3 regions of the Providencia huaxiensis genome follow, and region 3 is predicted to be linked to each of the others. Evidence: predicted binding sites of a transcription regulator. Region 3 holds the regulator's gene; each other region holds the start of a gene.

Region 1 (2,281 bases), 1.6 Mb from region 3:
TCGGGTTCCCGTGTACCTAGCAGGTTTAGGTTTGGCCCATTCAAGAGTAAAATGTGAATATCTTCTGCCATTATGCTGCTAACTCCGACGATATTATCAATAGCCCGACAACATAACGCGATGCTAAGCGTTTGTCATCTTTTATCATAAAAATAAATGGATTTTCTACTGACAAGGTTCGTCATTATAATTATTTCGTGACATATAGCAGCAAAATACTGGTCTTATCAGAGAAAATACCCGAATTTATTTTGGAAAATGTGCGGTAATCCCTATTTAGGCGAAAGTACCGCGACAAGTTGGTGATTAACCTCGCAGGTTAACTAGCGTACGCCCAGTCACTTCATTTTTTAAGAGTTTTTTTGCATATTCGACAGAATCTTCTAACGTGATCTCATTGCTGACTTGCTCATAGAAAGAAGATGGGAGAAGTTCCGTGAGCCGTTGCCATACTTTAGGACGATTTGCAGCAGGGTAGTAAACGGAATCGACACCTTGTAACCGAACATTACGTAAAATAAATGGCATGACACTGGTCGGTAAATCGAAACCACCGGCTAAGCCACAGGCAGCAACCGCACCATTATAATGTGTTTGTGCAAGAAGATTGGCGAGTAACTCACCGCCTACAGTATCAATTGCACCGGCCCACAGCTGTTTGTCTAATGGTTTAGCGGGATGAGTGAAATCACTACGAGGTAATACCCTCTTGGCACCTAAACTTTTTAGGTAATTACTGTTTTCTGCTCGACCTGATATCGCGACAACGTCATAACCTAATAACGCAAGTATTTGCACAGCGGTGCTGCCAACACCACCACTTGCTCCACTAACAATGATTTCACCTTTATCTGGTGTCACACCTGCGTCTTCTAAGGCGTTTATGCAGAGCATAGCGGTAAAGCCGGCAGTGCCAATTATCATTGCTTGCTTTAAAGATAAATTTTCTGGAAGGGGTGTTAAGTATTTGGCCGGGACTCTGGCTTGAGAGGCTAAGCCTCCCCAATGCGTTTCACCAACTCCCCATCCAGTGAGTAGCACATGTTGGCCAACTTGGAAGCGCGGGTCTTCACTGTGATGGATCACGCCTGAAAAGTCGATACCGGGTACCATTGGATATTGGCGAACAACACCTGCTTTTCCACAAATGGCTAATCCATCTTTATAATTGAGTGTGGACCAATGAATATCGACTACAATATCTCCGGCTGGAAGCATTTCTGTAGTTAATGGTTGAATGCCAGAGACGATTTTTTCGTCAGTTTGTTGTAGGACGAGAGCTTTCATCTTTCACTCCTATATAATGATTAAATATGTATTTTGAAAATTACTAAAATTTGAGTGCATTTCATTGACGTAGTAACAGTATTTAAGCTATTAATATTGTAATTAATTTGTAAAAATTTATTTTTTTCTGGCATAAATAGGCTTTTATCATGCAAAATATCGCATCCTGACGGATTCATTTTGTATATTGACATAAATTTGCCGCGTTTCTGGTAGATAATAGAGCGAACACTCAGCGAATTCACCCAATTTGTATTGGAAATAGCCAGTGTGTAGCAATAATAAAAAGAACTAAATAATATTTGAACTTGTTGCCCCAATAGCTTGTCACACTGGGAAGAAAAAGATGGAGTATATAACAACCAAAGAGTAGAAATTTTTTTGTATAATTTTATCCTGTCGGTAAAAATGCAATTAATCTCTGTTTTTGGGGTTTTTATCTGCTTCGTTTATATAAGAAGCATGTACAGTACGGTACGTGAAAAATAGATGAACTAACCATATTTGTAGAAGCAGCTCATTAACGCCTTGAGACCGCTTCAAGTGGTTGGTAGAGTAGACGGGTTTAAATTCGTCCCCAGCTTGCAGGATAACTCTTTCGTTATGTTTAAAAAATTTCGTGGCATGTTTTCTAATGACCTGTCTATTGACTTGGGTACGGCCAATACCCTTATTTATGTCAAAGGACAAGGCGTAAAATTAAATGAACCCTCTGTAGTTGCTATTCGTCAAGACCGCTCTGGATCGCCAAAAAGCGTTGCTGCTGTCGGTGGTGAAGCGAAGCAGATGCTGGGACGTACACCAGGTAATATTTCGGCAATCAGGCCAATGAAAGACGGTGTTATCGCTGACTTTTTCCTGACAGAGAAAATGTTACAACACTTCATCAAACAAGTTCATAGCAACAGTTTTTTACGCCCAAGCCCGCGAGTGCTTGTTTGTGTTCCCGTTGGTGCAACACAAGTTGAGCGTAAAGCCATTCGTGAATCAGCAT
Region 2 (2,281 bases), 640 kb from region 3:
ACGCCGGAGAAGTTGGTAAGGGGTTTGTCTTACCCCCAATGCAGGAAAAAGGTGCCACCGAGGTCAGGGCCGCTATTCGGTCTTTTAACCACATGGCAGCAGGGATTAAAACCTTAGAAAATGACCGAACTGTCTTAATGGCAGGGGTAAGCCATGACCTAAGAACCCCCTTAACCCGTATTCGTTTAGCAACAGAAATGATGAGCCCAGAAGATAGCTACCTGGCAGAATCCATTAATAAAGATATTGAAGAGTGTGATGCGATCATCGGCCAATTCATGTCTTACCTGAAAACGGGTCAAGAAATGGATATGGAATTCTGTGACCTTAACGCTATCTTGATGGAAGCAGTGAATTCAGAAAGCAACGTCGTAGGCGAAATTGAAACCGCACTTGAGCCTGGCTCAATGATTGTTAATGGTAACCCATTAGCAATTAAACGCGCGATTACCAATATGATTGTGAATGCCTACCGCTATGGTAATGGCTGGATCAAGGTCAGTAGTGGTAAAACGGAAGACTCAGTTTGGTTCCAAGTCGAAGATGACGGAGCAGGTATCAAGGAAGAAGATATTCATCGTCTGTTCCAGCCATTTGTGCAAGGTGAAAAAGCCCGTAGCAACAAAGGAACAGGGCTAGGACTGGCGATTATTCGCCGAATTGTTGATGCCCACGAAGGGAGTATTGAGATCCATAAGAGTGAGCGTGGTGGGTTTGCGATTAGGGCTCTTCTCCCTCTTAAAGAAAAAGAAGACTGATATCTCGTCATATTTCAAGCTGTAGGGGTGTTGCCTACACTCAACTACCCTAGTCACATACTTGTGTATGCTCCTAGGGATATCTTCGTTTGGCGCCTACCTACAACTTGAACTATTTAGAGCTATCTTTCTACTCTTCACACTTTGCGCCGCAGCGTTGTTGGCGGCAACACAAATTGTTTTGAGTATTATTTTATGGTTGCAGGGTAAAAAAATTTTCGCTTTTATGACAGTCTGTCATTTTTCTTTTTGGTATCAGTGTTGAAACTGAAATTTTTTAACTATTTGAATTTTATAATATAAAGATTCACTTCCCTTCGTTTTTGTTTTCTCTCCAGTGAAAAAATCAGCAATTGTCATAAAACTGTCATAAAAACGACATGTTGTCGTAACTAAATTGTCCTATTTTTCCTACCGTGACATACACCCAACAATTTTATACTTGATTGTTTCTATACATCCCCGGAGGGATTATGAAAATGACGCGTACCACCTTAGCAAGCGTAATGGCAGCAACTTTATCTCTGACCGCAATGTCTTCTTTTGCTGCTACCAGCCTGACCGGAGCTGGCGCGACCTTCCCTGCTCCTGTTTATGCGAAGTGGGCAGACTCTTATCAGAAAGAAACAGCTAATAAAGTAAACTATCAGGGGATTGGTTCTTCTGGTGGTGTCAAACAAATTAATGCAAAAACAGTTGATTTCGGTGCATCCGATGCCCCATTGACTGATGAAAAATTAAAAGAGGATGGCTTGTTCCAATTCCCTACTGTTATCGGTGGTGTGGTACTGGCTGTCAATGTAAAAGGTATTGAGTCAGGGCAACTGACTTTAGATGGCAACACATTAGGTGACATCTATTTAGGCAAAATCACTAAATGGAATGACCCAGCAATCGCTAAATTGAACCCAAATGTTAGCTTGCCAGACCAAGCTATCGCAGTCGTTAGACGCTCTGACGGTTCGGGTACCACATTCGTATTCACAAGCTACCTCGCTAAAGTCAGCGCAAGCTGGAAATCAGACGTTGGTGCAGGTTCAACCGTTAACTGGCCGAAAAATAGCGTAGGCGGTAAAGGAAATGATGGCGTTGCCGCTTTCGTACAGCGTCTACCAGGTTCTATCGGTTATGTTGAATATGCTTACGCAAAACAGAACAACCTTGCGTATACTAAATTAATCTCTGCCGATGGCGAAGCGGTTTCACCAACGGGTGAAAGTTTCAGCGCAGCAGCGAAGAAAGTTGACTGGTCTAAATCTTTTGCTCAAGATTTAACAAACCGTGATGGCGCGAATGCATGGCCGATTACTTCAACCACATTCATCTTAGTTCACAAGCAGCAAGCGAATGCGGAAAAAGGCAAAGCAGTTCTTGACTTCTTCAACTGGGCTTATGATAAAGGTGGTAAACAAGCGGAAGCATTAGATTACGCAATTCTACCTCAAGAAGTCGTGACCGCAGTACGTGCAGCATGGAAAACAGAAGTTAAAGATAGCCAAGGTAAAGCATTATTCTAGGTGAGC
Region 3 (2,281 bases):
GGCTGCACCGACAACCGTTAAATGGCCAGTGGCAATAATTGGAATATCCAGCCCCAATGCGGTTCGCTGTTCTAGCGCGAGTTGGTAGCTGGCTTGGTAATGATCATGAATAGCGGTTTGTAGTGAGCGTTGTTTATCTTCACTATTTTGCCCTGCAATACTGAGCTGGATATCTCGAGGACGTAAAAAAGGGATGGCACAGACGAGGCCAATAGGTTGTTCCTGTTTATTTACTAAAGTAATGACATGCGGTTCACTTCCAGACGTAATAACCTGTGTATTCAAATAACTAAGTAGAGCGCTTGATTCATTGAGTACAGAAACCGAGTCGTGATTTCCACTTAAAATTACTAGCTGGCAGCCTGTTTTTTGTAAATCAACAATAAATTTATTATACAGTTCACGTGCATAGCTCGGTGGCGAACCGGTATCGAAGATATCACCTGCAACGATGACAGCATCAACTTGGTGTAATTCCACTTGTTCCACAAGCCAGTTTAAGAAATGTTGGTGCTCAGGCGCACGGCTTTTGGTAAAAAAATACTGACCAAGGTGCCAGTCTGAGGTATGAATAATGCGCATGAGTTATCAATTCCTATCATCAATAATGTGCATGAACGTTCGATAATTAAGTATACCCGATCCATATCACTCGTTGAGGGATGTTTGCGACTTTATTACCTATTACTATATTGCGGAACTATGTCGTCGCGGAACTATGTTGCGGAAATATTTCACTTAAATGACATTTAACCGTTAAAATAAAGATTAATATGAGTTTCACCCATTGATATTCATAATTCTGTCATAAAAGTGACGCATAATGCTTTCACATTTTAAATGTCTTCTTAATTTTACAGGAACAATCATGGCAAGACGCATTCTAGTTGTTGAAGATGAAGCGCCCATCCGAGAAATGGTTTGTTTTGTATTAGAACAGAATGGTTTTCAGCCTATTGAAGCTGATGATTATGACAGTGCGATTGCACAACTCGTTGACCCGCTACCTGACCTCGTACTACTGGATTGGATGATCCCCGGTGGCTCTGGGATCCAAGTCATTAAACATATGAAACGTGATAGCGCAACACGTGACGTTCCTGTCATGATGTTAACTGCACGAGGAGAAGAAGAAGACCGCGTAAAAGGTTTGGAAGTTGGCGCGGATGACTATCTTATTAAGCCATTTTCACCGAAGGAATTAATTGCTCGGGTAAAAGCAATCTTACGTCGTATCTCCCCAATGGCGACGGAAGACATTATTGAAATGAATGGGTTAATGTTAGACCCTACCTCTCATCGTGTCACCAGCAATGAAATCCCTATCGATATGGGCCCAACTGAATATAAATTACTCCATTTCTTTATGACTCACCCTGAACGCGTATATAGTAGAGAACAGCTATTGAACTATGTATGGGGTGCCAATGTGTATGTGGAGGATAGAACTGTTGACGTGCATATTCGGCGGCTAAGAAAGGCACTAGAGACGGAAGGCCATGATAAAATGGTGCAAACTGTACGTGGTACAGGTTATCGTTTTTCTGTCCGTTACTAAAGACCACAAAGGGAGAGCCATGCGTGCTTGAACGTTTATCGATTAAGCAGCTGATTTGGGGGCTGTTTTTATTTATCTTACCCGCCCTTATCTTATCGGTTTTTATTGGCCACCTAGCGTGGCTATTAGTGATCTCGCTACTTGCTGCACTGATATGGCATGGGTATAACTTGCTCAAGCTTTCTTACTGGTTATGGTTAGATAGAAGTATGCTCCCCCCCGAAGGGCGAGGTGGGTGGGAACCGATATTTTATGGTATCTACCAGATGCAGCAACGTAATCGAAAACGCCGTCGTGAATTAGGCCAGTTAATTAAACGGTTTCGTAGTGGTGCAGAATCACTACCTGATGCCGTCGTAATGATGACAACCGAAGGGAATATCTTTTGGTGTAATCGCCATGCTCAGGCTTTACTCGGCTTCCGTTGGCCTGAAGATAACGGACAGCATATTTTTAATTTATTACGTTACCCAGACTTTAGCCGCTACTTCACCATTAAGCGTTATGACCAAGCGCTAACTATTGAGCTCAATAGTGGTGAAATCGTTGAGTTTCGTATCTTGCCGTATACCGAAGGGCAGTTATTGATGGTTGCGCGGGATGTGACAGAAAAACGTCGTTTGGAAAAGGCGCGTAGGGACTTCTTTGCAAATGTGAGCCACGAATTACGGACGCCTCTTACGGTTATTCAAGGTTATCTTGAGGTGATGGACGACCAAGAAA

What was found. The regulator PhoB, encoded in region 3, activates phosphate uptake and scavenging genes when phosphate is short. The targets are predictions, from matches to a motif close to CTGTCATAAAACTGNCNNAT.
Region 1: acuI (acrylyl-CoA reductase (NADPH)) is a predicted target of PhoB. The motif match lies at 1,475-1,494, and genes of this name have one in related genera.
Region 2: pstS (phosphate ABC transporter substrate-binding protein PstS) is a predicted target of PhoB. The motif match lies at 1,112-1,131, and genes of this name have one in related genera.

What each region holds. Positions count from the first base shown of each region.
Region 1 is NZ_CP031123.2:3,067,886-3,070,166, reverse strand. Features, by position in the region: gene aroQ (type II 3-dehydroquinate dehydratase) at 1-71, opposite strand, end outside; gene acuI (acrylyl-CoA reductase (NADPH)) at 307-1,287, opposite strand; gene CYG50_RS15795 (rod shape-determining protein) at 1,891-2,281, shown strand, end outside.
Region 2 is NZ_CP031123.2:4,074,909-4,077,189, forward strand. Features, by position in the region: gene envZ (two-component system sensor histidine kinase EnvZ) at 1-758, shown strand, start outside; gene pstS (phosphate ABC transporter substrate-binding protein PstS) at 1,232-2,275, shown strand.
Region 3 is NZ_CP031123.2:136,444-138,724, forward strand. Features, by position in the region: gene sbcD (exonuclease subunit SbcD) at 1-582, opposite strand, end outside; gene phoB (phosphate regulon transcriptional regulator PhoB) at 869-1,558, shown strand; gene phoR (phosphate regulon sensor histidine kinase PhoR) at 1,582-2,281, shown strand, end outside.